Regions from separate parts of the Acidovorax sp. GW835-FHT14G06 genome, predicted to be linked through region 1. Evidence: predicted binding sites of a transcription regulator. Region 1 holds the regulator's gene; each other region holds the start of a gene.
What was found. The regulator FNR, encoded in region 1, switches genes on or off when oxygen is low (the NO sensors DNR and NnrR bind a similar motif). The targets are predictions, from matches to a motif close to TTGATNNNNATCAA.
Positions count from the first base shown of each region.

Region 2: a site for FNR is predicted at 5,047-5,060, ahead of AC1Q64_RS22295 (FeoA family protein). Genes of this name have one in related genera too.
Region 3: a site for FNR is predicted at 2,507-2,520, ahead of AC1Q64_RS17070 (TraR/DksA family transcriptional regulator). Genes of this name have one in related genera too.

Region 1 is NZ_JBXAGA010000002.1:307,873-318,343, forward strand. It holds gene AC1Q64_RS03970 (heavy metal translocating P-type ATPase) at 1-1,583, shown strand, start outside; gene ccoS (cbb3-type cytochrome oxidase assembly protein CcoS) at 1,583-1,720, shown strand; gene ccoN (cytochrome-c oxidase, cbb3-type subunit I) at 1,785-3,224, shown strand; gene ccoO (cytochrome-c oxidase, cbb3-type subunit II) at 3,243-3,875, shown strand; gene AC1Q64_RS03990 (CcoQ/FixQ family Cbb3-type cytochrome c oxidase assembly chaperone) at 3,892-4,029, shown strand; gene ccoP (cytochrome-c oxidase, cbb3-type subunit III) at 4,054-4,968, shown strand; gene ccoG (cytochrome c oxidase accessory protein CcoG) at 5,050-6,495, shown strand; gene AC1Q64_RS04005 (FixH family protein) at 6,560-6,838, shown strand; gene AC1Q64_RS04010 (hypothetical protein) at 6,896-7,189, shown strand; gene fnr (fumarate/nitrate reduction transcriptional regulator Fnr) at 7,300-8,022, opposite strand; gene hemN (oxygen-independent coproporphyrinogen III oxidase) at 8,212-9,594, shown strand; gene AC1Q64_RS04025 (sulfite exporter TauE/SafE family protein) at 9,600-10,325, shown strand.
Region 2 is NZ_JBXAGA010000016.1:15,273-25,743, reverse strand. It holds gene AC1Q64_RS22315 (aspartate aminotransferase family protein) at 1-582, shown strand, start outside; gene argF (ornithine carbamoyltransferase) at 600-1,529, shown strand; gene AC1Q64_RS22305 (HD domain-containing protein) at 1,698-2,378, shown strand; gene feoB (ferrous iron transporter B) at 2,704-4,629, opposite strand; gene AC1Q64_RS22295 (FeoA family protein) at 4,626-4,955, opposite strand; gene AC1Q64_RS22290 (hypothetical protein) at 5,091-5,339, opposite strand; gene AC1Q64_RS22285 (S9 family peptidase) at 5,513-7,498, opposite strand; gene AC1Q64_RS22280 (response regulator) at 7,621-8,286, shown strand; gene AC1Q64_RS22275 (sensor histidine kinase) at 8,283-9,704, shown strand; gene AC1Q64_RS22270 (YkgJ family cysteine cluster protein) at 9,746-10,093, shown strand; gene kynB (arylformamidase) at 10,217-10,471, shown strand, end outside.
Region 3 is NZ_JBXAGA010000009.1:105,747-116,217, reverse strand. It holds gene AC1Q64_RS17085 (TonB-dependent receptor) at 1-1,243, opposite strand, end outside; gene AC1Q64_RS17080 (DUF2946 family protein) at 1,324-1,689, opposite strand; gene AC1Q64_RS17075 (glutathione S-transferase) at 1,812-2,459, shown strand; gene AC1Q64_RS17070 (TraR/DksA family transcriptional regulator) at 2,581-2,952, shown strand; gene AC1Q64_RS17065 (hypothetical protein) at 3,018-3,392, shown strand; gene AC1Q64_RS17060 (VOC family protein) at 3,444-3,857, shown strand; gene AC1Q64_RS17055 (MarC family protein) at 3,854-4,447, shown strand; gene AC1Q64_RS17050 (Rrf2 family transcriptional regulator) at 4,532-5,080, opposite strand; gene nhaR (transcriptional activator NhaR) at 5,231-6,127, shown strand; tRNA gene AC1Q64_RS17040 (tRNA-Met) at 6,278-6,354, opposite strand; gene rplQ (50S ribosomal protein L17) at 6,377-6,769, opposite strand; gene AC1Q64_RS17030 (DNA-directed RNA polymerase subunit alpha) at 6,924-7,916, opposite strand; gene rpsD (30S ribosomal protein S4) at 8,030-8,653, opposite strand; gene rpsK (30S ribosomal protein S11) at 8,744-9,148, opposite strand; gene rpsM (30S ribosomal protein S13) at 9,165-9,530, opposite strand; gene rpmJ (50S ribosomal protein L36) at 9,554-9,667, opposite strand; gene secY (preprotein translocase subunit SecY) at 9,805-10,471, opposite strand, start outside.

The sequences.
Region 1 (10,471 bases):
GCATTGTGGTGGGGGACACCATCCGCGTGCTGCCGGGTGAGGCCTTCCCGGCCGATGGACGAATCACGGTGGGCAATACATATTCAGACGAGGCCTTGCTGACGGGTGAGTCCACACCCGTGGCACGCCCTGTGGGCAGCACCGTCACAGCGGGCAGCTACAACCTGCAGGCGCCGGTCGAGGTGCAGGTGGAGGGCACGGGCGGGCAAACCCGCTTTGCGCAGATCGTGGCACTGATGGAGAGCGCATCGCTGCAAAAGCCACGGCTGGCGCAGCTGGCGGACCGCATTGCGCGGCCTTTCCTGGTCGCCGTGTTGCTGGCGGCGGCGCTGGCGGCTGCCTACTGGTGGCCGTCGGACCCCGGGCATGCGTTGATGGTGGCGGTGGCGGTGCTCATCGTCACCTGCCCGTGCGCGTTGTCACTGGCCACCCCTGTCGCCATGCTCACGGCGGCGGGTACGCTGGCGCGCCACGGCGTGCTGGTGCGCAATCTACAGGGGCTGGAGGCGCTGGCCCAGGTGGACACCATGGTATTTGACAAGACCGGTACGCTGACCCGCGACGGCATGGCGCTGCAAGCGGTGCATCCTGCGGGCAGTTGCAGCGCAGAAGAGGCGCTGGACTTGGCCGCAGCGCTCGCGCGCCAGTCCATGCACCCGGCTTCGCGGGCCTTGGCTGCGGCGGCTTCTGCACAGCAGCTGCCGTTGGGGCGTTGGCAGGTGATGGGCCTGCAGGAGGATGCAGGACAGGGGCTGACCGCCACCGTGGAAGACGCTACAGGGGGCGCCGCGGCTCGGACGATCCGCCTGGGCTCTGCCCGCCATGCGGGTGTTGCCAACGATGCCAACGGTGCTGCGCTGCAGGTCGTGCTCTCTGAGCAATCGGCAGATGGAGCCTTGCGCGAACTGGCCCGCTTTGATCTGGTGGAAGACCTGCGGGCTGAGGCCTCCGCCGTGGTGCACGCCTTGCAGCAGGACGGTGTGGCTGTGCAATTGCTGTCGGGTGACCGCCGGGGTGCAGTGCAGCGGGTGGCCACGCAGGCTGGTATTGCCCATGCCCAGGGCGAGTGCACTCCGCAGGGCAAGCTGGCAGCGCTACGGGCACTGCAGTCGGAAGGACACCACGTGGCCATGGTGGGTGATGGCCTCAATGATGGCCCAGTGCTTGCGGGGGCCCATGTCTCTTTTGCTTTCGGCCGTGCCGTGCCACTGGCGCAGTCTCGGGCGGACTTTGTAGTGCTGGTCGACAGCCTTGTGCTGGTGCCGCAAACGGTGCTGCTGGCGCGCCGCACCCTGCGCGTGGTGCGCCAGAACCTGTGGTGGGCCGCCGCCTACAACGCGCTGTGCGTGCCGCTGGCGGTGCTGGGCTGGATGCCCGCCTGGCTGGCCGGGCTGGGCATGGCGCTGAGTTCGCTGCTGGTGGTGCTCAACGCAGCGCGCCTGGCGCGCGACCTGCCTTCGTTGCCTGGATCACAAAGCGCGCAACCGCAGGAGGGTGCCGCGCCTGTGTGCCAAGCCCCCATGGCTGGCGGTGCGCCGCAGCCACCCCTCGATCTTTCCAAGACCCCAATGGAGCTTGCCTGATGGACATCCTTTATTTGCTGATTCCGTTGTCCGTGATGCTGGTGCTCCTGATTCTGGGAGGGTTGTGGTGGGCGGTGTACCACGGCCAGTTCGAAAGCGTCGAACAAGAGGGGGAGCGCATTCTCCGAGACGGTTGACTTGTGTCAATGCCCGATAGCCGCGACTGCAACAAACTCTTACTGCAATACAAAGAGGTGCCCGATGGATTTTCCAAAAACAAATGCTGCGCACTACAACGATACGGTAGTGCGGCAGTTCTCTATCCTGGCCGTGGTGGTGGGGGTGGTCGGCATGCTGGTGGGCGTCATCATCGCCGCCCAGTTGGCCTGGCCAGAACTCAACTTTGGCATTCCGTGGCTGAGTTATGGCCGCTTGCGACCTTTGCACACCAATGCGGTGATCTTTGGTTTTGGCGGCAGCGCGCTGTTTGCTACCAGCTACTACGTGGTGCAGCGCACCTGCCAGGTCCGGCTTTTTGCCGGTCCCCTGGCCGCATTCACCTTCTGGGGCTGGGTGCTGGTCATTGCGGCAGCGGTCGTCAGCCTGCCCATGGGTTACACCCAAGGCAAGGAATATGCTGAACTTGAATGGCCCATCGACATCCTGATCACGCTGGTCTGGGTGTCCTATGCCATCGTGTTCTTCGGAACCATTGGCACCCGCAAGGTCAAGCACATCTATGTGGCCAACTGGTTCTTTGGTGCCTTCATTCTGGCCGTGGCTTTGCTGCACCTGGTGAACAGCGCAGCCATCCCTGCGGGCATGATGAAGAGCTATTCGGCCTATGCCGGTGTGCAGGACGCCATGGTGCAATGGTGGTACGGCCACAATGCAGTGGGCTTCTTCCTGACCGCAGGCTTCCTGGGCATGATGTACTACTTCATCCCCAAGCAGGCGGGTCGTCCCGTGTACTCGTATCGCCTGTCGATCGTGCACTTCTGGGCGCTGATCTTCACCTACATGTGGGCCGGTCCCCACCACCTGCACTACACCGCGCTGCCCGACTGGACGCAATCGGTGGGCATGGTGTTCTCGCTCATCCTGCTGGCCCCCAGCTGGGGCGGCATGATCAACGGCATCATGACCCTGTCGGGTGCATGGCACAAGCTGCGTGACGACCCCATCCTGCGCTTCCTGATCGTGTCGCTGTCGTTCTACGGCATGTCCACGTTCGAGGGCCCGATGATGTCCATCAAGACCGTCAATGCCCTGAGCCACTACACCGACTGGACCATTGGCCACGTGCACTCCGGCGCCCTGGGCTGGGTGGGTCTGATCTCGATGGGTTCGCTGTACTACCTGGTGCCGCGCCTGTTCGGCAAGGACAAGATGCACTCCGTCAAAGCGATCGAGCTGCACTTCTGGATGGCCACCATCGGCATCGTGCTGTATATCGCAGCGATGTGGATTGCCGGCGTGATGCAAGGTCTGATGTGGCGCGCGGTCAATCCCGACGGCACGCTCACCTACACCTTCGTGGAAAGCGTGAAGGCCACCTATCCCTTCTATGTGATCCGTGTGGCGGGTGGCTTGCTGTACCTGGGCGGCATGCTGGTCATGGCCTGGAACGTGTGGCTGACTGCCATCTCGGGCCGTTCGGTCAAGGTGGCCATTCCTGCTGTGAACGCGGCCCACGCTTGAGTCCGAAGGAGATCATTCATGTCCAACAACAACACATCTGCTTCGACCGGTTTCTCCCATGAAAAGGTGGAGACCAACAACTTTCTGATGATCGTGCTCATCCTGATCGTGATCGCCATTGGTGGTCTGGTCGAGATCGTGCCCCTGTTCTTCCAGAAGTCCACGACCGAGGCCGTCAAGGGCGTGGAGCCCTACAACGCCCTGCAGCTGGCGGGCCGCGACATCTACATCCGCGAGGGTTGCTACAACTGCCATTCGCAGATGATCCGCCCCTTCCGCGCCGAGACGCTGCGCTACGGCCACTACTCGGTGGCGGGTGAGTTTGTGTATGACCATCCCTTCCAGTGGGGCAGCAAGCGCACGGGTCCTGACCTGCACCGCGTGGGTGGCAAGTACAGCGACGAATGGCATCGCATCCACCTGAACAACCCCCGCGATGTGGTGCCCGAGTCCAACATGCCCGCGTACCCCTGGCTCGAAAAGAACCAGGTGGACCCTGCAGTGATGGCTCCCCGCATGAAGGCCCTGCGCACCGTGGGCGTGCCTTACACCGACGAGCAGATCACTGCTGCGGCGGGCGAGGTCAAGGGCAAGACGGAGCAGGACGCGCTCATCGCCTACCTGCAAGTCATGGGCCGTGCGCTCAAGTAAGCAAAGGAGATATCCCATGGACATCACCACCATGCGCATCGTCGCCACCCTGGCATCGATGGCCTGCTTCATTGGCATCTGGGTCTGGGCCTACCGCGGCCGCAACAAGGCCCGGTTCGACGAGGCAGCCCAGCTGCCTTTCGAGACAGATTGACCTCCACCAGAACGAGAACACCCCATGAGTGACTTCACCAGCAATTTCTGGTCGGTCTTTGTGACCACGCTGACCCTGGTCGGCATCATCGCCTGCGGCATCCTGCTTTGGATGGCAGGCCGCAAGAAGGTGGTTGCCACCTCCGACAACACCACCGGCCACGTCTGGGACGAGGACCTGGTCGAAATGAACAACCCCCTGCCGCGCTGGTGGGTGTGGCTGTTCGTCATCACCATCATCTTTGGCCTGGGCTACCTGGCTGCCTACCCAGGTCTGGGCAGCTTCACTGGCAAGCTCAACTGGACGCAAAAGGGCGAGTACGAAGCCGAAATGGCCAAGGCCAAGACGGAGTTGGAGCCGCTGTACGCCCGCTTTGCATCCATGAAGCCCGAAGACGTGGCCAAGGACCCGCAGGCCCATGCCATTGGCGAGCGCTTGTTCATGAACAACTGCGCGCAGTGCCACGGCTCGGATGCACGCGGCAGCAAGGGCTTCCCGAACCTGACGGACAGCGACTGGCTCCATGGCGGCACACCCGAGAAGATCCGCGAGACGCTGGAGAAGGGCCGCATTGGCAATATGCCCCCCATGGCAGCAGCCGTGGGCACTCCAGAAGATGTGCGCAACTTGTCGCACTATGTACTGAGCCTGTCGGGCAGCCCGCATGACTCGCTGCGTGCGTCCCTGGGCAAGCCCAAGTTTGCGGCATGCGCGGCCTGCCACGGCATGGATGGCAAGGGCAACCAGGCTCTGGGTGCGCCCAACCTGACCGACGATATCTGGCTGCATGGCTGGGGCGAGGCCGCCATCACGGCCATGATCAACAACGGCAAGGTCAACCAGATGCCAGCACAGGCCGAGAAGTTGACCGAGGCGCAGATCGGCGTACTCTCTGCCTATGTGTGGGGTTTGTCGAACAAGCAGGTGGCTGCACGTTGACATGTCCGCCGGGCGATGTTTGAAGCACTGCCCGGGTTTTCTTTTCAAAGCGCGCCCCTTATCCGTTCATAAAGCGACACCATGAGTACACCCAGCGAGCCTGCTCGCAAGGTCATTCCGATCACGCCAGTCGCCGCCGATGCCTCTTCTGCGGGCGAGATCATCTCGCTGTACGAAGCGCAAAAGAAAATCTACCCGCGCTCCATCAGCGGCTTGTTTGCGCGCTGGCGCTGGGGCATGGTGTTTCTGACACAGCTGGTGTTTTATGGGCTGCCGTGGTTTGAATGGGGCCAGCGCCAGATGGTGCTGTTTGATCTGGGGGCCCGCAGGTTCTACATCTTTGGTCTGGTGCTGTATCCGCAGGATTTCATCTACCTCACCGGCCTTCTGATCATTTCGGCGCTGTCGCTGTTCCTGTTCACCGCCGTGGCGGGGCGCCTGTGGTGTGGCTTTGCCTGCCCGCAGACGGTGTACACCGAAATGTTCATGTGGATCGAGCACAAGATCGAAGGCGATCGCAGTGCCCGCCTCCGTCTGGACAACGGTCCCTGGACGTTCGAGAAGATCCGTAAAAAGTTTCTCAAGCAGGTGGTATGGATTGCCGTGGCCCTGTGGACCGGCTTCACCTTCGTAGGGTACTTCGTGCCCATCCGTGAATTAGGCAGCGAGCTGCTGGCGTTTGAGGGTGGCTGGCAGATTTTCTGGGTGCTTTTCTACGGTTTTGCCACCTACGGCAACGCAGGCTTCATGCGCGAGCAGGTCTGCAAATACATGTGCCCCTATGCGCGCTTTCAGAGCGCGATGTTTGACAAAGACACGCTGATCGTCACCTACGACCCTGAGCGTGGCGAGCAGCGCGGCCCGCGCAAGAAGAACATTGACTACAAGGCCCAGGGGCTGGGCGACTGCATTGACTGTTCGCTGTGTGTGCAGGTCTGTCCTGTGGGCATCGATATCCGCAAGGGTTTGCAATATGAATGCATTGGTTGCGGGTTGTGTGTGGACGCCTGCAATACGGTGATGGACAAGATGCAGTACCCGCGTGGTCTGATCCGCTATTCCACCCAGAACGGCGTGGCCAAGCGCTGGACGCAGTCCCAGATGCTGCGTCGCGTGTTGCGTCCCCGTGTGCTGATCTACACCGCCGTGCTGGTAGCACTGTGCGTTGCCATGCTGGCCAGCCTGGTGGTGCGCACGCCGCTGAAGGTGGATGTCGTGCGTGACCGGGCCGCGCTCTCGCGCATTGTGGCGGGGGGCAAACTGGAGAATATTTATCGGCTGCAGATCATGAATGCCACGGAGGGCGAACAGCGCTACCGCATCAGTGCGCGTGGACTGGAGGGGCTGGAGGTGGCCTCCGAGGCCGAAGTGGACATTGGCGCAGCAGAGTCGCGCTGGGTGGCCGTGCGTTTGCAGATTCCGTACGGTTCCGCCACGTCGGGCTCGCATGCGGTTCAGTTTGACGTGCAGGCCGTAGGGGCAGCTGCCCATGTGACGGAAAAATCCGTGTTTCTTGTGCCGCGTTGAGCGGCATCCCGGTGGGGCCTTTCAGGGCCGCACTTTGACCGATATTGTTGAGGAGTAGAGCACCATGTCTTCAAACCCTGCCATCGCGACACCGGCAGTTCCCGTGCCCTGGTGGAAGTTCGGCCATGTGTGGCTGGTGATTGCCGGGCCTGCCATCGTGATCGTGGCTGGCTTTGTGACGCTGTGGCTGGCGATTTCTCGGCCTGACCCGGTGGTGGCCGAGGATTACTACCGACAGGGCATTGAGATCAACAAGACCTTGGTGGCGCCGGAGAAAAGCCTGGCACCGGCACTCAAGGCCCGCAACCATGCGGCCACCCCCGTGCAAGACCAACCACGCTGACAACCCGCCGGTCGCTGCCCCCAGCGACCCCAGGCAGCACCAGGAGACAGAACCGATATGTGGACGCAACGCCTGATGTGGATTGCATGGCCCGCCTTCTTGATGGCGGGCGTGCTGGAGATGCTGGTTTTTGCCATGGTGTACCCCCAGGACCTGCACTGGTTCGGCCAGCCCCTGGCGCTGTCACGGCAAGGGGTGTACACCCTCGCATTTTTTGTGTTTTGGGCCATCACCATGGCCACGAGCGCATTGACGACACTGCTGTCCATGTCTCCGTTCGAGGTCAACCGGTGCCCGGTGCCCGATGGGGAGCGCCCCGACGATTGCCGCAAGACATCGTCCTGCCCCTGAGCCCTTTTCGCCTGCTTGTCTGGGCATGCAATGCATGCCGTTTCGCAAGAGATGGTTGTACTTTGTGCGGAACCGACCCTCTGCGTGGAAGTGGCTCAGTGTCAGTGTCGTCAGTGGCAGGTCTGCTGGCTGTTCACAATGCGTCGCAGGGCATCGGTGTCGAGAATGCGCACATGGCGCTGTTTGACTTCCACGATCCCTTCTTCCACAAACTTGGAGAAGGTCCGGCTGACCGTTTCGAGTTTGAGGCCGAGGTAGCTGCCGATTTCTTCGCGCGTCATGCGCAACACCAGTTCCGACTGCGAGAAGCCCCGTGCATGCAGGCGCTGCACCAGGTTCAGCAAAAAGGCGGCCAGGCGTTCCTCGGCACGCATGCTGCCCAGCAGCAACATCACGCCGTGCTCGCGCACGATCTCGCGACTCATGATTTTGTGCACGTGGTGCTGCAGGGCTGTGACTTCGCGTGACAGCTCTTCAATGCGGTCGAAGGGCATGACACACACTTCGGCGTCTTCAAGTGCCACCGCATCACAGGTATGGTGGTCATTGACGATGCCGTCGAGCCCGATGATCTCGCCCGCCATCTGAAAGCCCGTGACCTGGTCGCGACCGTCTTCCGTGGCCACGCAGGTCTTGAAGAACCCGGTGCGGATGGCATACAGGGACGTGAAGGACTCGCCATTGCGAAACAGCGTGCCTCCGCGTTTGACTTTGCGACGGACGGCAACCACCTCGTCAATGCGCTGGAGCTGCTCTTCGTTCAAGCCCACGGGCATGCACAGCTCGCGGAGGTTGCAGTTGGAGCAGGCGACTTTGATGGTGAGCGGGTTCATAGGCACATGGACTTGGGTTGTTGGTCGAGCATATCGTGCTTGCCGTACACGAACCTGAATACAGGGCGCGGGCGAGCGGCTGACCTTCATCAAATTGTCGCCGTATCGCTTGTTGGTTCACTTGATGCAGGTCAAGGACATGTCCCGGAGCCTACGGCACAGTCAAGGTGTACGCAAGGAAATTTCCCCATGACTGCTGTTTCGCCAGATCTTCTGCGCCGCTTTGACGTGCCAGGGCCCCGTTATACGTCCTATCCAACGGCTGACCGATTTGTGGAGGCCTTCGGTCAGGAAGATTATGTGCTGGCGCTGCAACAGCGCCGTTCGGGCACGCTGGCCAAGGCCATGCCGCTGTCCCTGTACGTGCACATCCCGTTTTGCGAATCCCTGTGCTACTACTGCGCCTGCAACAAGATCATCACCAAACACCATGACCGCGCCGAGGTCTACTTGCGCTACCTGAGCCGCGAGATCGACCTGCACACCGCGCACTGTGGCGTAGGACAGGTGGTGAGTCAATTGCACCTGGGCGGTGGCACGCCCACCTTCCTCTCAGATGCGGGCTTGCGGGAGCTGATGGCCATGCTCAAGCGCAGCTTCACGCTGGCGCCCGGGGGCGAATACTCGATCGAAGTGGATCCGCGCACGGTCAACTCCGAGCGTCTGGCGCTCCTGGCTGAATTGGGTTTTAACCGCCTGAGTTTTGGCGTGCAGGACTTTGATGCCGAAGTGCAAAAGGCTGTGCACCGCATTCAGCCTGCAGAGCAGGTTTTTGCGCTGGTGGAGTCCGCCCGCTCGCTGGGCTTTGATTCGGTGAACGTGGACCTGATCTACGGCCTGCCGCGCCAGACGCCAGAGTCTTTTGACCGCACGCTGGCGCAGGTGGCGCAGCTGCGGCCTGACCGCATTGCGTTGTATGCCTATGCACACTTGCCGGAGCGTTTCAAACCACAGCGTCGCATCATCTCCGCCGAATTGCCCACAGGCGCGAGCAAGCTGTCCATGCTCTCGCGCTCACTCGATGCGTTCATGGACGCTGGGTATGTCTATGTGGGCATGGACCACTTTGCTCTGCCTACCGACGCACTGGCTGTGGCCAAGCGCCAGGGACGCTTGCACCGCAACTTCCAGGGCTACAGCACGCAGCCAGACTGCGACCTGATTGGACTGGGCGTATCGGCCATCGGCCGGGTAGGGGCGACTTACAGCCAGAACTCCAAGACGCTGGACGAGTACTACGACTTCCTGGACCAAGGGCGGCTGCCTGTGGTCCGCGGGCTGGCCCTGACCCGCGACGACCTGGTGCGCCGCGCGGCCATCATGGCCCTGATGTGCCAGGGCGAGCTGCTGTTCGAGCCGATGGAGCAGGCGTGGTTGATCGATTTCCGTCAGTACTTCGCAGCAGAGTTGGCGCAGCTGGAGGGTATGCAGGAGCAGGGGTTGGTACGGGTGGGGCCTGAGGGCATTGAAGTGACCGCCACCGGGTGGTTCTTCGTGCGCGGTATCGCCATGGTTTTTGACCGTTATCTGCAGGCTGACCGCAACCGCGCCCGGTTTTCGCGCATCATCTGACACCTATGCTTGCAACGGTTGGCTGGACTGCTTTGCTCATGGGGCTCGCCGGTGGGTCCCACTGCCTGGCTATGTGCTCCGCGCCCTGCGGGGCATTGGTGGGGCAGGGCGGCATGCCACAGTCGGACGGGGGTGCAGAGCAGGTGGTGCGTTGGGCGCCGCGTGGCGGTACGCTGCAGCGGACCATGGCCTTTCATGCGGGACGCCTTGTGGGGTATGCCGGCGTCGGTGCAATGGCAGCCTTGGCCATGGACAGTCTGGCATGGCTCACCCAGCAGACCACGGCGCTGCGCCCCGCCTGGACACTCATGCATGTGGCGGTGATGGCCTGGGGGCTCATGATGATGGTGCAGTCGCGCCAGCCTGCCTGGGTGGAGCAGGCTGGCCGCTCCGTGTGGGCGCGTGTTCGCCCGCTGGTCGGGGCTCCGGGCGGAGTGATGGTGGCTGGAGTCTTGTGGGCCCTGATGCCTTGTGGACTGCTCTACTCGGCCTTGTTGGTTGCGGCGCTCAGTGGCGGAGCGCTGGAGGGCGCCCTCACCATGGCTCTGTTTGCCCTGGGCAGCGGGGTGTGGCTGGTGGGCGGCCCTTGGGCTTGGAGCAGCCTTCGCAACCGCCTGAATCTAGCGAGGGGGCAGTGGGGCACGCGGGCCGCAGGTGCCATGCTGTGCGGGGTTGCCGCCTGGGCATTGTGGATGGATCTCATTTACAAGCCGTCGCTCTGGTGCCGCTGAGCGCGCGGCGCTGACTCGTCCACATCACCCCAACCGCACGGTGGGTGGAAGCTGGAAGATGCTTCTGCCGAGGGTACAGGGGTGGTCCAGCAAGGCCCGCTTTCAGTCAAGTGTTGCCGGATCGCCGCGCGGCCTGCCGGTTCTTC
Region 2 (10,471 bases), on a different contig from region 1:
CAGCAGCTGCGCAAGCTGTGCGACGAGCGCGGCTGGCTGATGATGATCGACGAAGTGCAGTGTGGCATGGGCCGCACCGGCAAATGGTTTGCCCACCAGTGGGCAGGCATCGTGCCCGACGTGATGCCCCTGGCCAAGGGCCTGGGCTCGGGCGTGCCGATTGGCGCGGTGGTGGCGGGCCCCAAGGCAGCCAACGTGCTGCAGCCGGGCAACCATGGGACCACCTTTGGCGGCAACCCGCTGGCCATGCGCGCGGGGGTGGAGACCATCCGCATCATGGAAGAAGACGGCCTGCTGCAAAACGCCACCACGGTGGGTGAGCACCTGAAGGCAGCGCTGCAGCGCGAGCTGGGCAGCCTGCCTGGTGTGAAAGAGATCCGGGGCCTGGGCCTGATGCTGGGTATCGAACTGAACAAGCCCTGCGGCGCACTGATCGGTCGCGCAGCCGAGGCAGGCCTGCTGCTGTCGGTCACGGCCGACAGCGTGATCCGCCTGGTGCCTCCGCTGATCCTTACCACCGCCGAAGCCGACGAGATCGTCGCCAAGCTGACCCCGCTGGTCAAAGCCATCCTGGCTGAATGAAGAAAAGCCACACTGCCATGACGACGCTGAAACATTACCTGCAGTTCACCGACCTCACCGCCGACGAGTACACCTACCTGTTCGAGCGCGCTGCGCTCATCAAGAAGAAGTTCAAGGCCTACGAAAAACACCACCCGCTGGTGGACCGCACGCTGGCCATGATCTTCGAGAAGGCCAGCACCCGTACCCGTGTGAGTTTTGAGGCGGGCATGTACCAGCTCGGCGGCAGTGTGGTGCACCTGACCACGGGCGACAGCCAGCTGGGCCGCGCCGAACCCATCGAGGACAGCGCCAAGGTCATCAGCCGCATGACCGACCTGGTGATGATCCGCACCTACGAGCAGGCCAAGATCGAGCGTTTTGCCGCCAACTCGCGCGTGCCCGTCATCAACGGCCTGACCAACGAGTACCACCCCTGCCAGATCCTGGCGGACATCTTCACCTTCATCGAACACCGTGGTTCCATTCAGGGCAAGACGGTGGCCTGGGTGGGCGATGGCAACAACATGGCCAACACCTGGCTGCAGGCGGCGTCGCTGCTGGGCTTCAAGGTGCATGTGAGCACGCCACGCGGCTACGAAGTGGACGAGAAATTGGCCGCAGGTGCCGGTGGAATAAGCGCTGACAGCTATCAATTCTTTATCAACCCGCTCGAAGCCTGCCGTGGCGCCGACCTGGTCACCACCGATGTGTGGACCAGCATGGGCTACGAGGCCGAGAACGAAGAACGCCGGGTGGCCTTTGCCGATTGGCGTGTGGACGCAGAGATGATGGCCGCCGCCCAGCCCGACGCCCTTTTCATGCACTGCCTGCCCGCGCACCGGGGCGAAGAGGTCGAGGCCGACGTGATCGACGGGCCGCAGTCGGTGGTGTGGGACGAGGCGGAAAACAGGATGCACGTGCAGAAGGCACTCATGGAGTACCTTCTGCTCGGCCGTATTGCATGAAATGCAATGCGGTGGCGCGCCAGCGCCAGCAGCCTGTTTCGGCGCAGGCTCATGTCCGCGCAGCGGACGTGAAGCAGCTGAGGGCTGCGGGCCATAGCCAGAACGCCATGCACGTGCAGAAGGCACTCATGGAATATCTGCTCTTGGGCAAACTGGCCTGACAGCCCCATGCCCTGGCGCCGCCAGCCCGCTCACAGCGCCGAATTGCTGGCGCACTGGCAGGCCCTGGGCCAAGCGCTGGGGCGCGACACACCCGCCTGGCGAGCCGAGGGCAGGCGCCTGCTACGCAGCTGGGCCCACTGGCCCCGCGCCTACCACGACACCACGCATCTGCGGGCCTGCCTGCGGCACCTCCAGGCGGTGCAAGACCAGCAACCCAGAGCGCTTCACAACCCCCATGTTGTGGCCCTCGCCCTGTGGTACCACGACGCCATCTACTGGCCGTGGAGCGGGCACAACGAGGCGCGCAGCGCCGGCTGGGCGCGACAGTTCCTGCTGGGCCAAGGGCTGCCCACCACGCTGGCCGAAACCGTGCACCAGCATGTGATGGACACCCGCCACACCCCGGGCCCGCTCACCGGCGATACGCTGTGGGTGGTGGACATCGACCTCGCCATCCTGGGCCAGAGTGACGCGGTGTACCGACAGTTCGAACGCAACGTGCGGCGTGAATACTTTTTTGTGCGCTGGCCGCGTTATGTGGCGGGGCGCAGCGCAGTGCTGCAAGGCTTTCTGGACCGCCCTCACATCTATGGCACAGCCTACTTTGCGCAGCGCTACGAGGCCCAGGCGCGCGTCAACCTGCAACAGGCGTTGAGCGCGCTGGGCCAAAGCCAACTGTACCAGTAGACAATTTGAGTCAAAACGGCCTGTAGCGCTAGTGAATCATGCGCCAGCAGCTATATAAAATATAGCAACTACTGAGAAGCAGACCCGCGACGGACGGGCATGGCCACGGGCTTTTCAGCGGCCGCCTCAGATGGCACCGCGCAACTGCCGCAGCTGCTGCACCCACCATCGCCTCCCCCACAGCCCGGCGACTGGACGAGCCCCGGGTGGACCTTGCCCAACCCTTGGCGCCAGCGCCCGGGCAGATAACGCCAGAGCACATAGAGCGCTGCGGCAAGGACGATCAGACCGACGACGAGTTGCTGGACCATCACAACGTTTCCCCTCAGCCGCCGCCCAGCGCCAGCGCCACGCGGTAGGTCACAAAGCTGGCGGCATACGCCATGGCAAACAGGTACCCCACCATGAGCAGCGGGTAGCGCCAGCCGTTGGTCTCGCGCCGCACGGCGGCGATGGTGGAGATGCACTGGGGCGCAAACACATACCAGGCCATCAGCGACAGCGCGGTAGCCAGGGACCACGAGCCCGCAATCAGCGACCCCAGCTGGTTGGCCACCTCGTCGCCGGTGGCAGACAGCGCGTACACCGTGCCCAGTGCGCTCACCGCCACCTCGCGCGCCGCCATGCCGGGCACCAGAGCGATGGCAATCTGCCAGTTGAAGCCAATGGGCGCGACGATGACCTCGAGCAGGCGGCCCAGCTGGCCGGCCAGGCTGTAGGTGATGGCAGGCTGCGTGGCGCCTTCCGGCGCACCGGGGTAGGTGGACAGAAACCACAACAACACCGTGACGGCCAGGATGATGCCGCCCACCCGCTTGATGAAAATCACCGCCCGCTCGTACAGGCCGTAGGCCAGGCCGCGCACGCTGGGCCAGCGGTACGCGGGCAGCTCCATCATCAGCGGCGTGGCGCGCGTGTCGCTGCGGGCCAGCTTGGCCACCGCCGCCACGGCCATGGCACTGACGATGCCGGCCACATACAACGCAAACAGCACCACACCCTGCAGGTTGAACACCCCCGCCACCGTGCGCTCGGGGATGAACGCTGCGATCAGCAGCGCATACACCGGCAGGCGCGCCGAGCAGGTCATGAGCGGCGCGATCATGATGGTCACCAGCCGGTCGCGCCAGTGGGTGATGGAGCGCGTGGCCATCACGCCCGGCACGGCACACGCAAAGCTCGACAGCAGCGGGATGAACGAGCGGCCCGACAGACCCACCGTGCCCATCACGCGGTCCAGCAAGAACGCCGCGCGCGGCAGGTAGCCCGAGTCCTCCAGCGCCAGGATGAACAGGAACAAGAACAGGATCTGGGGCAAAAACACCAGCACTCCGCCCGCACCCGCCAGCACTCCGTCGGTCAGCAGGCTGCGCAAGGGACCGTCGGCCATGTGGCTGTTGACCAGGGCTGCCAGCCAGCCCACGCCATCTTCAATCCATGACTTGGGCAGCTCGGCCCAGCTGAACACCGCCTGGAACATCAGGAACAGTGTGGCGGCCAGGATCAGCAGGCCCCACACCGGGTGCAGCACCACCGCATCGATGCGGTCGTCGGTCCGCAGGCTGACCACCGGCACGCGCACGGCCCGGTCCAGAATGCGCCGCACCTCCTGGTGGGTGCGAATGACGTCGTTCTGCGCCTCCAGGTCGCTCGCATCCAGGCGCGCCGCCGCATCGGGCGCCACCACCGGGCGCTGCAGCTGCTGCAGGTTGGCGCCATCCAGCCACTGCACCAGCTCCTGGGCGCCGTTGCCGCGCACGCCCACGGTGGCCAGCACGGGCATGCCCAGCTCGCGCGACAGCGCCTCGCGGTCGATGGCGATGCCTTGGCGCTCGGCCACGTCCATCATGTTGAGCACCATCACCATGGGCAGGCCCAGGGCGCGCGCCTCCAGCACCAGGCGCAGGTTCAGGCGCAGGTGGGTAGCGTCGGTCACACACACCAGCACATCGGGCACGGGCTCGCCCGCGCGGCGCCCGCGCACGATGTCGCGGGTGATGGCCTCGTCCACGCTGTGTGCATGCAGGCTGTAGGCACCCGGCAGGTCCAGCACGCGCACGCGGCGGCCGGCGGCGGTCTGCAGCAGGCCTTCCTTGCGCTCCACCGTCACGCCGGCGTAGTTGGCCACCTTCTGGCGTGCGCCGGTGAGCAGGTTGAACAGCGCGGTCTTGCCGCAGTTGGGGTTGCCCAGCAGCGCCACGCGCAGGGGCGCATCGGCGGCGGTGGGTTGCACATTAGCCTGGGCGTTCATGCCAGCTCCTTGGCAGACAGGCTGGTGTCATCCAGCAGCTGCACCTGCACCATGGAGGCCTCCTGGCGGCGCAGCGCAAACGTGGCCTGCCCCACCCGCACCGCGATGGGATCGCCGCCCCAGCAGCCGCGTGCGACCACTTGCACGGTTTCACCGGGCAGGAAGCCAATCTCCAGCAAGCGCAGCAGCATGCTGTGCTCTTGCGCGTCCTGTGCGGGCAACAGGCCCGTGACCCGGCCCGAGGCACGGCGCGGCAATTTGTCCAGCCGCGAGGACAGGTTCTGCTGCGTAGGAAGATGCAACCGCGCCGCAGCGCCATCGTCCATGGTTTTCATGGTGACTGGCCTCGATACAAATAATAGTGATTCTCATTTTAGCAATATCTACATCTCCCCTGTTACCCATTGCGCTCCCTGCTTGATGCAGCGCAAGCTGCCGCGACCACCGCCTTGCGTGGGTGGTCAGTCACACGGCTCAAACCGCTTGCATTCGGCGGTCATGCGGATGGATGTGAGCGTGTTTTCGCCGTCAATGTGCCGGGCGGTGAACTGCACCCAGGCCCCCTGCCCAATACCGTCCAGTAACGCGCGATCGGCCACCTTGAAGGTCTGGATGGTGAACGGCAACTTGGCGCGGGGCAGCAGCTTCAACCGTACATACGCGGTGTTGCCGCCCGCGTCCGCCTTCACAGAAACCAGCCGGGCCCTCATGTAGACCGGAGCTTCCGAGGGCGCTGCATCCCCCAGCTGTACCCAGGCCCCGCCCGCTGGAGCGACTGGCTGGGCGCCTGCGGCACCACACACTGCAGCCAGGCCCAGAGCGAGAACCAGCCTGCAGCCGAGCCGACTGGGACGTCCAGCCTGCGAAGCTACGGCCTGCCCCATCAGAACGCCCACGCGCCCAGCTGGTAGTAGTCAAAACCGCTGCTACGGCCACCCAGGCATTGCGCCAGGAAGTCCTCGGTCTTGCGGTACATCGTAAGGTTGTTGGGCCAGCGCTGGTTGCCGTGGCCGTCACCCGTGAAGGTGATGTAGTCCACCTGCTTGCCCGCCTTGCGCAGGGCAGCCACCATCCATTCGGACTGCTCCAGCTTCACGCGCGGGTCGTTCACGCCGTGCATGATGAGGATGGGCTTTTGCGCATGCTCAGCCCGGTACAGGGGGGACTTCGCATCCATGCGCGCACGGTCTTCCGGCACGGCCGGGTTGCCCACATAGCGGTGCCACCAGGGCAGGCCCAGCTCCCAATAGGGCGGAGCAGCTTCCAGCAGGCGTGCGATGTCCGTCACGCCCACCACATCCACGGCACACGCAAAGACTTCGGGCGTGAAGGTGGCGCCCACCAGAGCCGAATAGCCGCCGTAGCTGGCGCCATAGATTGCCACGCGCTGCGGGTCGGCCACGCCGCGCTCCACCGCCCAGCGCACGCCGTCCACCAGGTCGTCGTGCATGCGGCCTGCGAACTCGCCACGGGCCTTCTCCATGTGGTTGCGGCCATAGCCGCTGGAGCCCCGGTAGTTGACCTGCAGCACCGCATAGCCCCGGTTGGCCAGAAACTGCTGCATGGCGCGGCTGGTGGCGCCGTCGCCCCAGCGGTCACGCGCCCAGGGACCGCCATGCACCAGCAGCACGGTGGGCAGCCGCTGCGGCGCCGCCCCCACGGGCAGCGTGAGGTAGCCGTGGATGGTGAGACCATCGCGCGCGGTGTAGGTGATGGGCGCGGTGGGGGCCAGGTCCTTGGAAATCAGGCTCAGCCGGTTCTCGCCCAGAAAGCGGGGTTCGTGCCCATCGCGCAGCAGGTAGTTGCGGGTGCCACGGTCGGTGGCCACCGCCACCGTAAGCACCTTGTCCGTCTGATCCAGGCTGGTCACCAGCACCTCTGCAGGCTTGTCACCAGCCAGGGCAGACAGCCGGGCATCCAGCGCGGGGTCGAACACCTTGCGCGCCGGGTAGCCCGGCATGAAGTGCGCCAGCAGCGGCTCGCGGGTGCGGCGGCTGAGCGTCACGTTGTCCAGGTCCACGTCGGGCGAGGCAAACCACTCCTCTTCGCCACCTGTGGTCAGGTCCAGCCGCACCAGCGACAGCTTGTCGCGCCCACGGTTTGACAGAGCCCAGGCCTTGCGACCCTCGTCATGCAGGCCAAAGATGTTCAGCGTGTCCCAGCGGCTGCGTTCTGCCACGGTCACCCAGCTGCCCGGTTCTTTACCAGGCCGCTCCAGCAGCACCTGCTCACCCTGGATCTGCGCTCGGGCGCGCAGCTGGCCCGTGGTGTCCACGCCCCACCAGCTCACGTTGCCGGGGTTGGTGGCCATGAGCACCGGCGCGCCGCCTGCGGGGGTCACGCGGTACAGGTCAAATACTTTCTTGTCGCGCTGGTTGGAGGTGACGATGAAGTCGGACGACGCATCCACCGCCTCCGCAAAATGCGCCACCGAACGCGGCGCCGGCATCAGCTCGCTCAACTCTGTACTGGGGCCGTCGGCCAGGCCCGCATAGATGCGGGTGTTTTCATCGCCCGTGGGGTCGGCCGTGATGCCGAGCCAGCGGCTGTCGGCACTGAAGCGGATGGCGCGCGCACGGATGCGAAACGCCTTGGCGTCGCCCCCATCGATGGACTGCACCCAGATTGCGGGCACCACGCCGTCGGTGCCAAACCAGGCGATGCGCTTTCCATCCGGTGACACGCGATAACCCCCGGTGGACTGCCGGCTGGCCACAAAGTCGCGCACGGGCACCAGGTCAGGCAATTGCGCCCCAGCCAGCGAAGGGTGCGTAGGCCCGGAGGCACAGCCCACCAAGGCCAGTGCAGCAGCAAGCGCTGCGCTGCCCGACCATCGCCGCACCCTCGCCTGTTTGGTTGTCGATGCCATCGTTTTCTCCCCACGTGTTGAGCCATTGAATGCGCCCATTGTGCAAAGTCTCGCCTTAAGGCCAGCCAAAGGTGGCGGCTGCGGCACTGCGCAACGGCCATCGCTCCCGCCACAATCACCCCATGCACATCCTGCTCATCGAAGACGACCTGGACCTGGGCCGCGCGCTGCAGTCCGCGCTGAAGGTGGAGGGGCTGACCAGCGAGTGGCTGCGCCGCGCGGTGGATGCGCCCGCCACGGTCGACGCCACAACGGTGGACTGTGTGCTGCTGGACCTGACACTGCCCGATGGCAGTGGCTTTGACCTGCTGGCGCGCTGGCGCAACCAGAGCGGGCACAGCGGGCAGGTGCCCGTCATCGTGATCACGGCGCGCTCGGCCGTGGAGGACCGGCTGGCGGGCCTGGACGGCGGGGCGGACGACTTTGTGATCAAGCCCTTTGCCACGGCCGAACTGATGTCGCGCATCCGCGCCGTGCTGCGCCGCAGCGCGCGCCAGGCCAGCGAGCGCTGGGTGCTGGGCGAGCTGGTGATCGAGCCCCGGCGTCATGCCGTGCAGCGCGCCGGGCTTCCGCTGGAGCTGTCGCCGCGCGAGTTTCAGCTGCTGCTGGAGCTGGCGCGCGAGCCCGGCGTGGTGGTGTCCAAAAGCGTGTTGTCGCAGCGGCTGGACCCGCTGGGCGAGCCCATGGACTTTGCTGCCATCGAAGTGCATGTGTCCAACCTGCGGCGCAAGATCGGGGCGGAGCTGATCCGCACAGTGCGTGGCGTAGGCTACCTGTTGCAAGCATGACCACGATGAAGCACGCGTTGCGCAGCGCATGGGCATGGCTGGCCGAACCCACGCTGATGCGCCGCAGCGTGGCCTCGGTGCTGGTGGCGTTTGTGGTGGTGTGGGCGGTGCTGCTGGGCTACAACTTCGTCAACTACAAACACACCATCACCCGCGACCCGGGCCTGATGAAGTACGGCGACGCGGTGCTGGACTCGCTGGCCCAGGTTACCGATCCTGCACACGCCGCCACGGCTGTGGCGGCCACCGACCACTGGACCAACGTCCGCCGCCGCCAGATCGGGCTGCTGCCCGGGGTGCAGATGCACGAGCTGCTCGATGCGGCATCGGGCCAGCGTGTGTTTGCCTCGCCGGGGCTGCAGAACGTAGCCTTGCCGCCCGCCACGCCCCGCGCAGAGCCATTCATAGAGGAAGCCGCCCTGCAGGGCCGGTCGTTCCGCATCTACACCGGTCGCAATGCGCGCTGGGTACTGCGGGTGTTCGAGACCAAGCGCACGGACTCCAACTTCCTGCAGTACAACGGCCGCGCCCTGCTGCCGTACCTGCTGCTGGCGTCACCCTTTGTGCTGCTGGCGGTGTGGCTCTCGGTACGCCACGGCCTGCGGCCGCTGCAGCAACTGGCCAGCCGCATTGCGCAGCGCGGGCAGGACGACCTCCAATCGGTGGGTTTCAACGCCCGCCACGGCGAACTCAAGCCCCTGGAGCAGTCGCTGGACCACCTCTTCGCCCAGCTGCGGCACAAGGTGGAGCGCGAGCGCGCCTTTGTGCAGGACGCCGCACACGAGATCCGCACGCCGCTGGCCGTGATCACCGCCCAGGCCCATGTGATGGCCCGCTCGCCCAGCGAAGAAGAACGTACCCAGGCGCAGGCCCACCTGGAGCAGGCCATCGCCCGCACCTCGCACCTGGCCCAGCAACTGCTGGACCTGGCCGCGCTGGACGACGCACAGCGCCCCGCACCGCGCGACCTGGATGTGGCGCAATGGCTGCGCGGCGCACTGGCGCAGGCTGCGCCGCAGGCCATGGCGCGGCAGATCGAACTGTCGCTGGACGCGCCCGACACCTTGCCCGCGCGGCTCGACCAGCCTGCGTTCGAATCCATCGCCCACAACCTCATCGACAACGCGCTGCGCTACACGCCCGATGGCGGCAACGTGGCGGTGACGCTGCGGCGCGGGGGCGCGGCGCTGCAACTGTCGGTGCAGGACGACGGGCCAGGCATTCCGGCCACGGAACACCAGCGGGTGTTTGAGCGCTTCTACCGGGGCCTGGGCCATGCCGCCAACGGCTCGGGCCTGGGGCTGGCCATCGTGCGGCAGGCGTTGCTGCGCATGGGTGGGCAGGTGCAGGTTGGTGCGGGCCTGAACGACCGAGGCGTGGGCTTTTTCGTTAGCATTCCACTCCCCCACAGCGCCTGACGGCCCCGCCGCCAGGGCCCAAGTGCAGTGTGTCACCCCGCATGTCCGATTCCTCCATCACCGATTCCGCCCACCCGTGCCTGAGCTGCGGCGCCTGCTGCGCCAGCTTTCGCGTGGACTTTGCCGTGTACGAGATGCAGGCAATGGGTGGCACGGTGCCCGACGGTCTGGCCCTGGATGTGAACGGCAGCACCTGCCGCATGCGGGGCACGGAGCAGGTACCCATCCGCTGCGTTGCGCTCACCGGCCAGGTGGGCCAGCAGGTGGCCTGCAGCATCTACGAACTGCGCCCCGCGCCCTGCCGCGAGTTCTCGGCGGGCGACTACGCCTGCCACAAGGCGCGTGTGCGGCACGGGCTGGCGCCGCTGGCGGAAGGCGCCATCTGGTGAGGTGACACGCTCCAGCAGCCGGGCTACTGCCGCATCAAAATAGTTTAGGCTTCAACAAAAAATCGACCAGGTGTTGGAAATAACCGACACCATGGCTTTTTCGGGACATGCAAACTTTGTCCCATGTCAACGCCTTCCTCCCCCACCGCCCGCCGGCTCTGGGACATCTCGCCGCCCGTGCATGCGGGCAGCCCCGTGTTCCCCGGCGACACGGGCTACAGCCAGCAGTGGTGCGCCACCATCGGCCCCGGCTGCCCGGTCAACGTGAGCGCGATCACGATGTCGCCCCACGTCGGCGCCCACGCCGATGCGCCGCTGCACTATGACGCGCAGGGCGCCACCATCGGTGACGTGTCGCTCGACGCCTTTCTGGGCCCC
Region 3 (10,471 bases), on a different contig from region 1:
CTGTGCCCTTGCTGTTGACGATGCGGCCTGCGCCACCACTCAAAGCGGCGGGCAACGCCACGGTGGCGGCGCGCAGGGTGTCGGTCTGGTAGTCGTACAGGCTGGCGGCCACTTCCCAGTCGAACACGCCCTTGGTATTGCTCTTGACCGACAGCCCATGCATGAAGTGCGTGAGGTCTTCGTTGGACACGTTGAAGTCGGTGGGCGCGAGCGTGTACGAGCGGCCGTTGATGTTGACCGTGCCGCCATACACCGCATTGCCGTTGGCGTCGCGCAGGTAGCTGGTGGGGCGCCCCTCGGATTCGTTGTGCCACCAACCGAAGGTGTAGGCGGCGCGCACGGTGGGCGAAAAGTCGTAGGCGATCTTGGCCTTGATGTGGTCCTGCTGCGTGTGGTACTGCGTGGCGGTGCCCAGCAGGTACCAGGGCTGGTTGCTGCGGTTGTTGCCCAGCACCGCGCCCGTCACCGGCGTGCCTGCATTGCCCACGGTGCCTGCAGACACCAGGCGCGTGGGGAAGGTGAGCGGCTGGCCTTCGCTGTCCGTCTTGTTGAAGTTGAGGAACCACGCCCAGTCGCCATTCTTGTTGCCCACGGAGGCGCTCACCTGCTTGCCGCCGTAGGTACCGCTGGTGTTGTAAAGGTCAAAGGGCTGGTGCTGATAGCTGACCTGCCCGTGCGCCTCGAACTTCGTCGGCATGCGCGTGACGTAGTCCACCACCGCGCCCACCGAGTTGCCTGCATAGGCGGCCGAGAAGGGGCCATAGAGCACATCCACGCGCTCGATCTCCTCGGGCGTGACCAGCATCCAGCGCGGCGCGTTGGTGGGGCCGTTGCCCAGGTAGTTGCTCAGCAAAATGCCATCGGCAAACACCATGGACCGCGCCGGGTTGCCCGTGCCCGAGGCGCGGGTGGACAGCACGGCGTGGTTGTAGTCGCCGATATATCGCTTGCGCACCAGCAGGCTGGGCAGGTACTTGAGAGCGTCTTCGCTGTCGGTGGCGTTGATCGCATGCTCGATCTGCTCGCGCGTCACACCCTCGATGGTGGTGGGAATCTGCGTGGGCAGCGAGGTGGGCTGGCCGCCGGTGATGGTAACCACGCCCAGTTCCTTGACGGGGGCGTTGGAGCCAACACCGGTGCTGTCAGCGCTCTGGGCGAATGCGGGCACGGCCCCGATGACCGTGAAGGTAAGGGCGAGGGGAAAGGCACTGGCCACGGCCAGCGCCATGCGGCTTTTGCGCATGGAAACTCCTGAAAATCAAGCCAAATAGGCCGCTAGCGCAGATAAATCATGCGCCAGAAGCTATCGAATCAATAGCAATTTCAGGAGATAACTGGAGGTCCGCGCGGCGGCAGCGGCGCGGCAGTGCGCGCAGCAATGTGCGCGGCAGGAATGGGGCGCAGGGCATGCGCAAGGGGGTGCGCCACAGGCAGCTGGGCCTGCGACACGGGAGGCGGAGCGCCGACATGCGCGCACAGGGGGCAGTCCAGCGTGTGGCTGGACATCTCCTTGGCACCGTCATCGGTCTTGACCAGCAACTTGATGGCGCCCGAACCCGAACAGATCAGCTCCATCGCCTGCGGATTGACCAGCGGCGACGCTACCGCCACGCCAATCGACAACACAAACCACGCCAGCACAAGGCGGGCGAGCCAGCGAAGGCTGCGAATGGTTTGCAGGGAGGGCATGGGTGCGAATTGTAGGGTGCCTGGGTTCGCAGTCCTTGACCGGGGTCATCTGCGCGACGGACTGCGCCCCCGCCCCCACCTAGGATGCGTGCTGCATTCACCACCACAACGGAGACAACACCATGCTCACACTCTGCGGCTTTTCGGCCAGCAACTACTACAACAAGGTCAAGCTTGCCTTGCTCGAAAAGGGCCTGCCCTTCACCGAAGAACTGGCCTGGGTGGGAGAGACCGACCGCAGCGCCAGCCCGCTGGGCAAGGTGCCCTACCTGCGCACACCCGAGGGGCCGCTGTGCGAATCGGCCGTGATGGCCGACTACATCGAGGCAGCCCACCCGCAGCCAGCGCTGATCCCTGCCAACCCCTACCAGGCCGCCAAGGTGCGCGAGCTGATCACCTTTCTGGAGTTGCATCTGGAGCTGGTGGCACGCAACCTGTATCCCCAGGCTTTCTTTGGCGGAACCGTGAGCGACACAGCCAAGGAGAAGGTGGGAGCGCAGCTTGAGAAAAACATTGCCGCCTTCGGCGAGCTGGCCAAGTTCAGCCCCTACGTGGGCGGCGACGCCTTCACCCTGGCCGACTGCGCTGCCATCGTGCACCTGCCGCTGGTCAGCTCGGCCACCAAAATCATCTATGGCCGCGACTATCTGGCCGACCTGCCGGTGCGCGAATACCTGGCCCGCATGGCCGAGCGCCCCCACGTGCAGCGTGTGAACGCTGACCGCAAGACCAACACCGCCGAGATGCTGGCGCGGCCGCCCAAGCGCTGAGTCCGCCCAGCGGTGAAAACAGGGAGGTGGGCACGGAGCGCCATCCCTTGACCTTGGTCAACGCAGGGCATGGCGCACAGGCGCACCATGCAGGTATCCGATCACCCAGAGGAGACCCCGCATGGACAAGACCCAAGCCGCACCGTTCCTCCAGCAATTGCTGGCCCAGCAATCCGAGCTGCTGGCCCAGTTGGCCGCACAGCGCGGCGGTGTCATCGGCCGCGCAGAGGCCGCTGCCGACCATTTCGGACAACCCGAAGACCCCCGCGCCCAGGTCGCCACCGAGCGCGAGCTGGAATTTGCCCTCGACGAACGCGAAACCGCGCATCTGGCAGCTGTCGAGGCTGCCCTGGCCCGCATTGAAGCAGGCACCTATGGCGAGTGCACGGACTGCGGTACCCACATCACGGCCGCCCGCCTGCACGCTACGCCCGAGGCGGCACGCTGCGTGCACTGCCAGGAAAAGGCCGAACAACACCGCCGAGCTGCGTGAGCAGAGTTCGCGCATACAGGCCATTTCCTTTCCCGTTTTTGCCACCACTTCAAGAAAGCCGACCCATGAGCACTTTTCACGCCGTTGTCTGGATGGACCAGTCCGAAGCCCATGTGGTGATGTTCGACCGCGAACACGCCGAAGCCCAGCGCATCAAGTCCCGCAGCCACCACAAGCACCAGGGCAAGGCTGACGACCTCACGCCGTTTTTTGCCGATGTGGCCCATGCACTCACCCACACCCGCGAGGTGCTGCTGGCAGGCCCAGGCCTGGTGCGCAACCAGTTCCGCGACTGGGCGACCAAGCACCATGCGGCAGTGGCCGATGTGGTGGTGGACTCGGTGGCCGCCGACCACCCGACCGACGCCCAGCTGGTGGCCATGGCGCGCCAGTATTTCAAGAAGTTTGACAACATGGCCGCCGATCCGTCTGTCGCCTGACAGGTTCAGCGCTGCGACCGGAACGCAGCCCCGGCTGCTATCCTTTGCAGGATGCGCAGCCTCTTTCACCTCGCTTTTCACGTCACCGACCTGGACGCCGCCCGCCGCTTTTACGGCGGTGTGCTCGGATGCCAGGAGGGCCGCAGCACCGACACCTGGGTGGACTTCGATTTTTTTGGTCACCAGATCTCGTTGCACCTGGGCATCCCGTTTGCCAGCGCCCGCACCGGGCATGTGGGCGACCATCTGGTGCCCATGCCGCACTTCGGCGCCATCCTGGAGCTGACCGACTGGCATGCACTGGCCGCACGGCTCAAGGCCGCCGGCACCGCCTTTGTGCTGGAACCCCAGGTGCGTTTTGAGGGCCAGCCCGGCGAACAGTGGACGATGTTCTTCCACGACCCCAGCGGCAACCCGATCGAGATCAAGGGCTTTCGCTCGCTGGACGCGGTGTACGCAGCGTGAGCTACACCTTCGCGTCAGCCACCATCCTGCTCCTGCTGATCACCGATCCGCTGGGCAACATCCCCATCTTTGCCAACGCGCTGCGCGGCGTGGCGCCCGAGCGCCGGGCGCGGGTGATCCTGCGGGAGGTGCTGATTGCGTTTGCGCTGCTGCTGGTGTTCCTGTTTTTTGGCGCTGAGTTTCTGCGGGTAATGAACCTGAGCGATCTGTCGCTGCAGATTGCGGGCGCGGTGGTGCTGTTCCTGATCGCACTGCGCATGATCTTTCCGTCGGCGGACGGACCGCAAACAGAGCTGCCAGGCGAGCCGTTGATCGTTCCTCTCGCCATCCCTGCCCTGGCAGGCCCGTCGGCACTGGCCACGGTCATGCTGTTGGTGGCCCAGGCGCCGGAACGCCGGTGGGAATGGGTGGCCGCGCTGTGCGTCACCATGGCTGTGTGTGCCGTGGTGCTGCTACTGGCCGAACGCATCCAGCGCCTGGTGGGCGAACGCGTGGTGATGGCGTTTGAGCGCCTGATGGGCCTGATCCTGGTAGCTATCTCGGTGGAGATGCTGATCCGGGGGATCAAGCAGCTGGCCCACCAGCTGTAGCCACCGCCTGGGGCACCGCGCCAGGGCGATCGTGTGCATGGCGCCGCTGACAGCGCTCCGCACCACCATATCGCGACATCCGCTTCAGCGGCGCTGAAGGATCGGCACGGTCCCCAGAGCAAACACCGAGTTGGGCACGTTGACCCGCGCCATCAACGGGCGGGGCTTGTGCGCCAGGGGCAACTTGGTGCGCGCAGCGGGGGTCTTCTCCTCCACGACAGCACCCTGCTCCAGCGCCTGGGTGACCAGGTCCTGCAGCGTCACCGACTGCAGGTATTCCATCACCCGGGAATTGAAGCTGGTCCACAGTTCACCGGTCATGGATTTGACCTGGGCGGCCTGGCTGGGCCCCAGGTTCTGCAGCTCGTCGGTCTTGAGGTTCTCCACCGCCAAGATGATTTCAGCCACCGATACCTGCTCCGCGCGCCGCGCCAGCGTGTAGCCGCCACCGGGCCCCCGGGTGCTGTCCACCAAGCCGGCGCGGCGCAGTGCGCTGAACAGCTGCTCAAGGTAAGACAGAGAAATCCCCTGCCGTGTGCTGATGGTGGACAAGGGCACCGGCCGCATCTTCTGGCGCAGTGCCAGGTCGGTCATGGCGGACACCGCCAGCTGTCCTCGGGTCGTGATACGCATCGTTGCTACTCCTTGTGAACACAGGCAGCTCCAGACCGCGGCGCAGATCGCCACGGAAGCTGCCAAACGTCAATGTAGAGAGTTTTATACTTCGCGTATATTCGTTTTATTGAGTTTTATTCTTCGAATTACACGAAGTGTTGGGACGGTATGAACTTCAAGCACCTGCGCTATTTCTGGACGGTGGCCAAGGCAGGCGGTGTGATGCGCGCCGGTGAGCAGCTCAACACCACCCCGCAAACGCTGTCCGGCCAGATCAAGCAGTTGGAAGAATGGCTGGGCCACGACCTGTTCCGCAAAAGGGGGCGCGGCCTGGAGCTGACGAGCGAGGGACGGGTGGCCCTGGGGTATGCCGAGCAGATCTTTGCGCTGGGTGACGAACTGGAAAAATCGATCCGGCTGTCGCGCGGACAGGAGAAGCCACTGGAGTTCCGGGTGGGCGTGGCCGACTCGATCGCCAAGTCGGTGGCCTACCACCTGCTGGAGCCTGCGCTGGGTATGCCCCAGCGCGTGCACATGACCTGCCACGAAGGCAAGTTTCCAGAATTGATTGCGCAGCTGAGCCTGCACAAGCTGGACCTGGTGCTGGCAGACGAGCCAGTGTCCAAGAAAATCGGCGTCAAAGCGTTCAACCACCCCCTGGGCACCAGCAGCATGAGTTTTCTGTGCGCCCCGGCTTTGCGGGCGCAGCTGGGTGGGCCCTTCCCAGAATGCCTGCACGGTGCGCCCATGCTCATCCAGGGCCCTATGTCGTCCGTACGCCAGCAACTCGACCACTGGCTGAACAAGCACCACCTGCAACCCCGTCTGGTCGGTGAATTTGACGACAGCGCACTGATGAATGCTTTTGGCCGGGAAGGCCGGGGTATCTTCACATCCCCCTCCGTGCTGGATGAGGAGACCACTGCTCAGTTTGGGGTAGAGGTTATTGGCCGCTCCTCAGACTTGGTGGAGGAGTTTTTCGCGATCTCCATCGAAAGGCGCATCACACACCCTTGTGTGGTGGCCATCACCAAGGCCGCCAAGGCGGATCTGTTTGGACGGTGAGCCTGTCGAGGCCCGACACCACCTTCCACAGGACAAAACAATTGTCGCCGGACAGGTCTGCTCGTCCACCCACTGACCGTGGACCAAGAGCACAAACAAAAACGCCCACTAAAAAGTGGGCGTTTTGCTTTAGCAGTATTTGCTATGTTTTGGTTGCGCGAGAAGGATTTGAACCTCCGACCTTTGGGTTATGAGCCCAACGAGCTACCAGACTGCTCCATCGCGCGGTAAGAAATAAATTATACCCTATTATTCAGCTGCTGCCGAATTATTTTCAGTTTCTGCAGCACGATCGACCAATTCGACCAGGGCCATAGGCGCATTGTCGCCCACGCGGAAGCCCATCTTCAGAATACGGGTGTAGCCGCCAGGACGCACCTTGAAACGCGGGCCCAGGTCGTTGAACAGCTTGGTCACGCTGTCACGGTCACGCAGACGGTTGAATGCCAAGCGACGGTTGGCGAGAGAATCTTCCTTGGCCAGGGTGATCATGGGCTCGATCACGCGGCGCAGTTCCTTTGCCTTGGGAACAGTGGTCTTGATGACTTCGTGCTCGATGAGCGAGTTCATCATGTTCTGCAGCATCGCGAGGCGGTGCGAGCTGGTGCGGTTGAGTTTGCGAAGGCCGTGTCCGTGGCGCATGGTGCTTTCTTTCTACTGTCTATGTAATTAAATCAGGCAGCCGTATCAGGTACTGCCCGAGGCACTGTTCCCCGCAGGGAACGAAAAGTCCCCCTTGCGGGGGACATCAAACCGGGCGCCCAAACTTCGGGCAGCCTTCGATTATAGCTTTGGCTTAACGCTTGTCCAGACCTGCTGGCGGCCAGTTCTCAAGCTTCATGCCCAAGGTGAGACCACGCGATGCCAGCACTTCCTTGATTTCGTTGAGCGACTTGCGACCGAGGTTAGGCGTCTTGAGCAGTTCGTTCTCGGTGCGCTGAATCAGATCACCGATGTAGTAGATGTTCTCCGCCTTCAGGCAGTTGGCAGAACGCACGGTCAGTTCCAGCTCGTCCACAGGACGCAGCAAGATCGGATCGAACGTCGCATTGCCACGTGGGCCTGCGGGTGCGTCGAAAGCAGCCAGTTCGCCGCCTTCCAGCTGTGCGAATACCGCCAGCTGTTCCACCAGGATCTTGGCCGATGCGCGCACGGCATCTTCGGCAGTGATCGCACCGTTGGTCTCGATCTCGACAACCAACTTGTCCAGGTCGGTACGCTGCTCGACACGAGCGCTTTCCACCGTGTAGCTCACGCGCTTCACTGGCGAGAACGATGCATCCAGCACAATGCGCCCAATCGACTTGGTCGATTCGTCAGCATAGCGACGCAGATTGCCCGGCACATAGCCACGGCCCTTCTCGACCTTGATCTGCATGTCCAGCTTCCCGCCAGCAGACAGGTTGGCGATCACGTGATCAGGGTTGACGATTTCCACGTCGTGAGGGGTCTGGATGTCACGGGCAGTGACCACACCTTCGCCATCCTTGCGCAGACTCAACGTCACTTCGTCACGGTTGTGGAGCTTGAACACCACACCCTTGAGGTTCAACAGGATGTTGACCACGTCCTCTTGAACGCCGTCAATGGACGAATACTCGTGCAGCACTCCTGCAATCGTGACTTCCGTCGCTGCGTAACCCACCATGGACGAGAGCAGGACGCGCCGAATGGCGTTGCCCAGCGTGTGGCCGTACCCACGCTCGAACGGCTCCAGTGCGACCTTGGCACGGTTGTGGCCAAGCTGCTCGACATTGATCGCCTTGGGTTTCAGCAAATTGGTTTGCATTCAGACTTCCTCTCAATACCCCCAGCTCGTTACACCGGTAAGGCTGGTGAAGCGCCTAAACCGCGATGCCTCGCGGTTTAGGGACGGTTTTCTTGAATTACGTACTCGACCGATTAGCGCGAGTACAACTCAACGATCAGCGATTCGTTGATGTCGGCGCCAAATTCATCGCGGTCCGGCACCTTCTTGAAGATGCCTTCTGCCTTCTCGGCATTCACTTCCACCCAGGCGGGCATGCCCACTTGGGCCGCCAGTTGCAGGGCTTCCACCACGCGGTTTTGCTTCTTGGACTTTTCGCGCACAGCCACCACATCACCCGTTTTCACGAGGTACGAAGCGATATTCACGGACTTGCCGTTCACGGTGATCGCCTTGTGCGACACCAGCTGACGCGCTTCAGCGCGAGTGGAGCCGAAACCCATACGGTACACGACGTTGTCGAGACGGGATTCCAGCAGGAACAGCAGGTTGGCACCAGTGTTACCCTTCTTGCCGTCGGCGGCTTCGAAGTAACGGCGGAACTGCTTTTCCAGCACGCCATACATGCGCTTGACCTTCTGCTTTTCACGCAGTTGCAGACCGTAGTCAGAGGTGCGGGCACCCGAAGTGCGGCCGTGCTGACCAGGCTTGGAGTCGAACTTGGACTTGTCGGCAATCGAACGACGTGCGCTCTTCAGGAACAGGTCGGTGCCTTCACGGCGGGAGAGTTTGGCCTTGGGGCCGAGGTAACGTGCCACTTGAGCTTCCTTTGTGTCATCTACCGCAAACCATTGCGGGAGCCGCCTGAGGCGCTTGCGCGTTCACAGGCGGCGGTGGGCTTAGAGAGATTAGATACGACGGCGCTTTTGAGGGCGGCAGCCGTTGTGTGGCACCGGGGTCACATCGGAGATCGATGTGATACGGATGCCCAGTGCGCCCAATGCGCGCACCGAAGACTCACGACCAGGACCTGGGCCCTTGATTTCGACGTCCAGGTTCTTGATACCTTGATCGATGGCAGCGCGACCAGCCACTTCCGAAGCCACCTGGGCTGCGAATGGGGTGGACTTGCGCGAACCCTTGAAACCTTGGCCACCGGACGAAGCCCACGACAGGGCGTTGCCCTGACGGTCGGTGATCGTGATGATGGTGTTGTTGAACGAGGCGTGCACGTGTGCAATGCCGTCCGAAACATTCTTCCGGACCTTCTTGCGAACGCGCTGAGCTGCGTTATTGGCAGGAGACTTAGCCATGATGATCTTTCAATCTTTATTTCTTCAGTGCAGCTGCACCCTTGCGCGGACCCTTGCGAGTGCGAGCATTGGTACGGGTGCGCTGACCACGCATTGGCAGACCGCGGCGATGGCGGAAGCCACGATAGCAGCCGATGTCCATCAAACGCTTGATGTTCATCGTGGTTTCGCGGCGCAGGTCACCTTCAATGGTGAACTGCTCGATTTGCTCGCGAATTTTTTCTAGATCGCCGTCCGTCAGATCCTTGATCTTCTTGGAGTAAGCGATACCAGTTGCTTCGCAGATCTTGCGAGCGCGGGTGCGACCAATGCCAAAAATGGCGGTCAAACCGATTTCCGCGTGCTTGTGCGGCGGAATGTTAATGCCAGCGATACGTGCCATATGCGTCCTCTAATACTTTCCAATCAACCTTGGCGCTGCTTGTGACGCAGATCCGTGCAGATCACGCGCACCACACCCTTGCGGCGGATGATCTTGCAGTTGCGGCAGATTTTTTTGACCGAAGCCGAAACTCTCATTGCATTCTCCTAAAACTTTTCCATCCGTCCCGGCTGCTTCGCACGGAACACAATTTGTGCCCGCGAAAAATCGTGGGGCGCCAACTCAATCGATATCCAACTCTTTGCGGGCAGCGCTGGGCGCTACCCTCGTGCTGTCAACCGCCTGTACTGCCTTTGAAGTTAGCCTTCTTGAGCAGCGATTCGTACTGTTGCGACATCATGTAGTTCTGGACCTGGGCCATGAAGTCCATGGTCACCACCACAATAATCAGCAGCGAAGTTCCACCAAAGTAAAACGGTACGTTGTACTTCAGGATCAGAAACTCCGGCAACAGACACACGAAAGTGATGTACACAGCACCGGCCAAGGTCAGGCGAACCAAGATCTTGTCGATGTAGCGGGCCGTTTGTTCACCGGGACGAATGCCTGGGATGAACGCACCGCTCTTCTTCAGGTTATCTGCTGTCTCGCGACTGTTGAACACCAACGCCGTGTAGAAAAAGCAGAAGAAAATGATCGCAGCAGCATAGAACATCACGTAGATTGGCTGACCTGGAGTCAGTGCACCCGAGATGTCCTTGAGCCAACGCATCGATTCACCAGCACTGAACCAGTTCACCACCGTCGCAGGCAGCAAGATGATCGACGACGCGAAGATCGGAGGAATCACACCGGCCATGTTCAGTTTCAAGGGCAAGTGCGACGATTGACCGCCATACACCTTGTTGCCGACTTGTCGCCGTGCATAGTTCACCAGAATCTTGCGCTGACCACGCTCTACGAACACCACGAAGTAAGTCACCAGACCCACCACGATAACG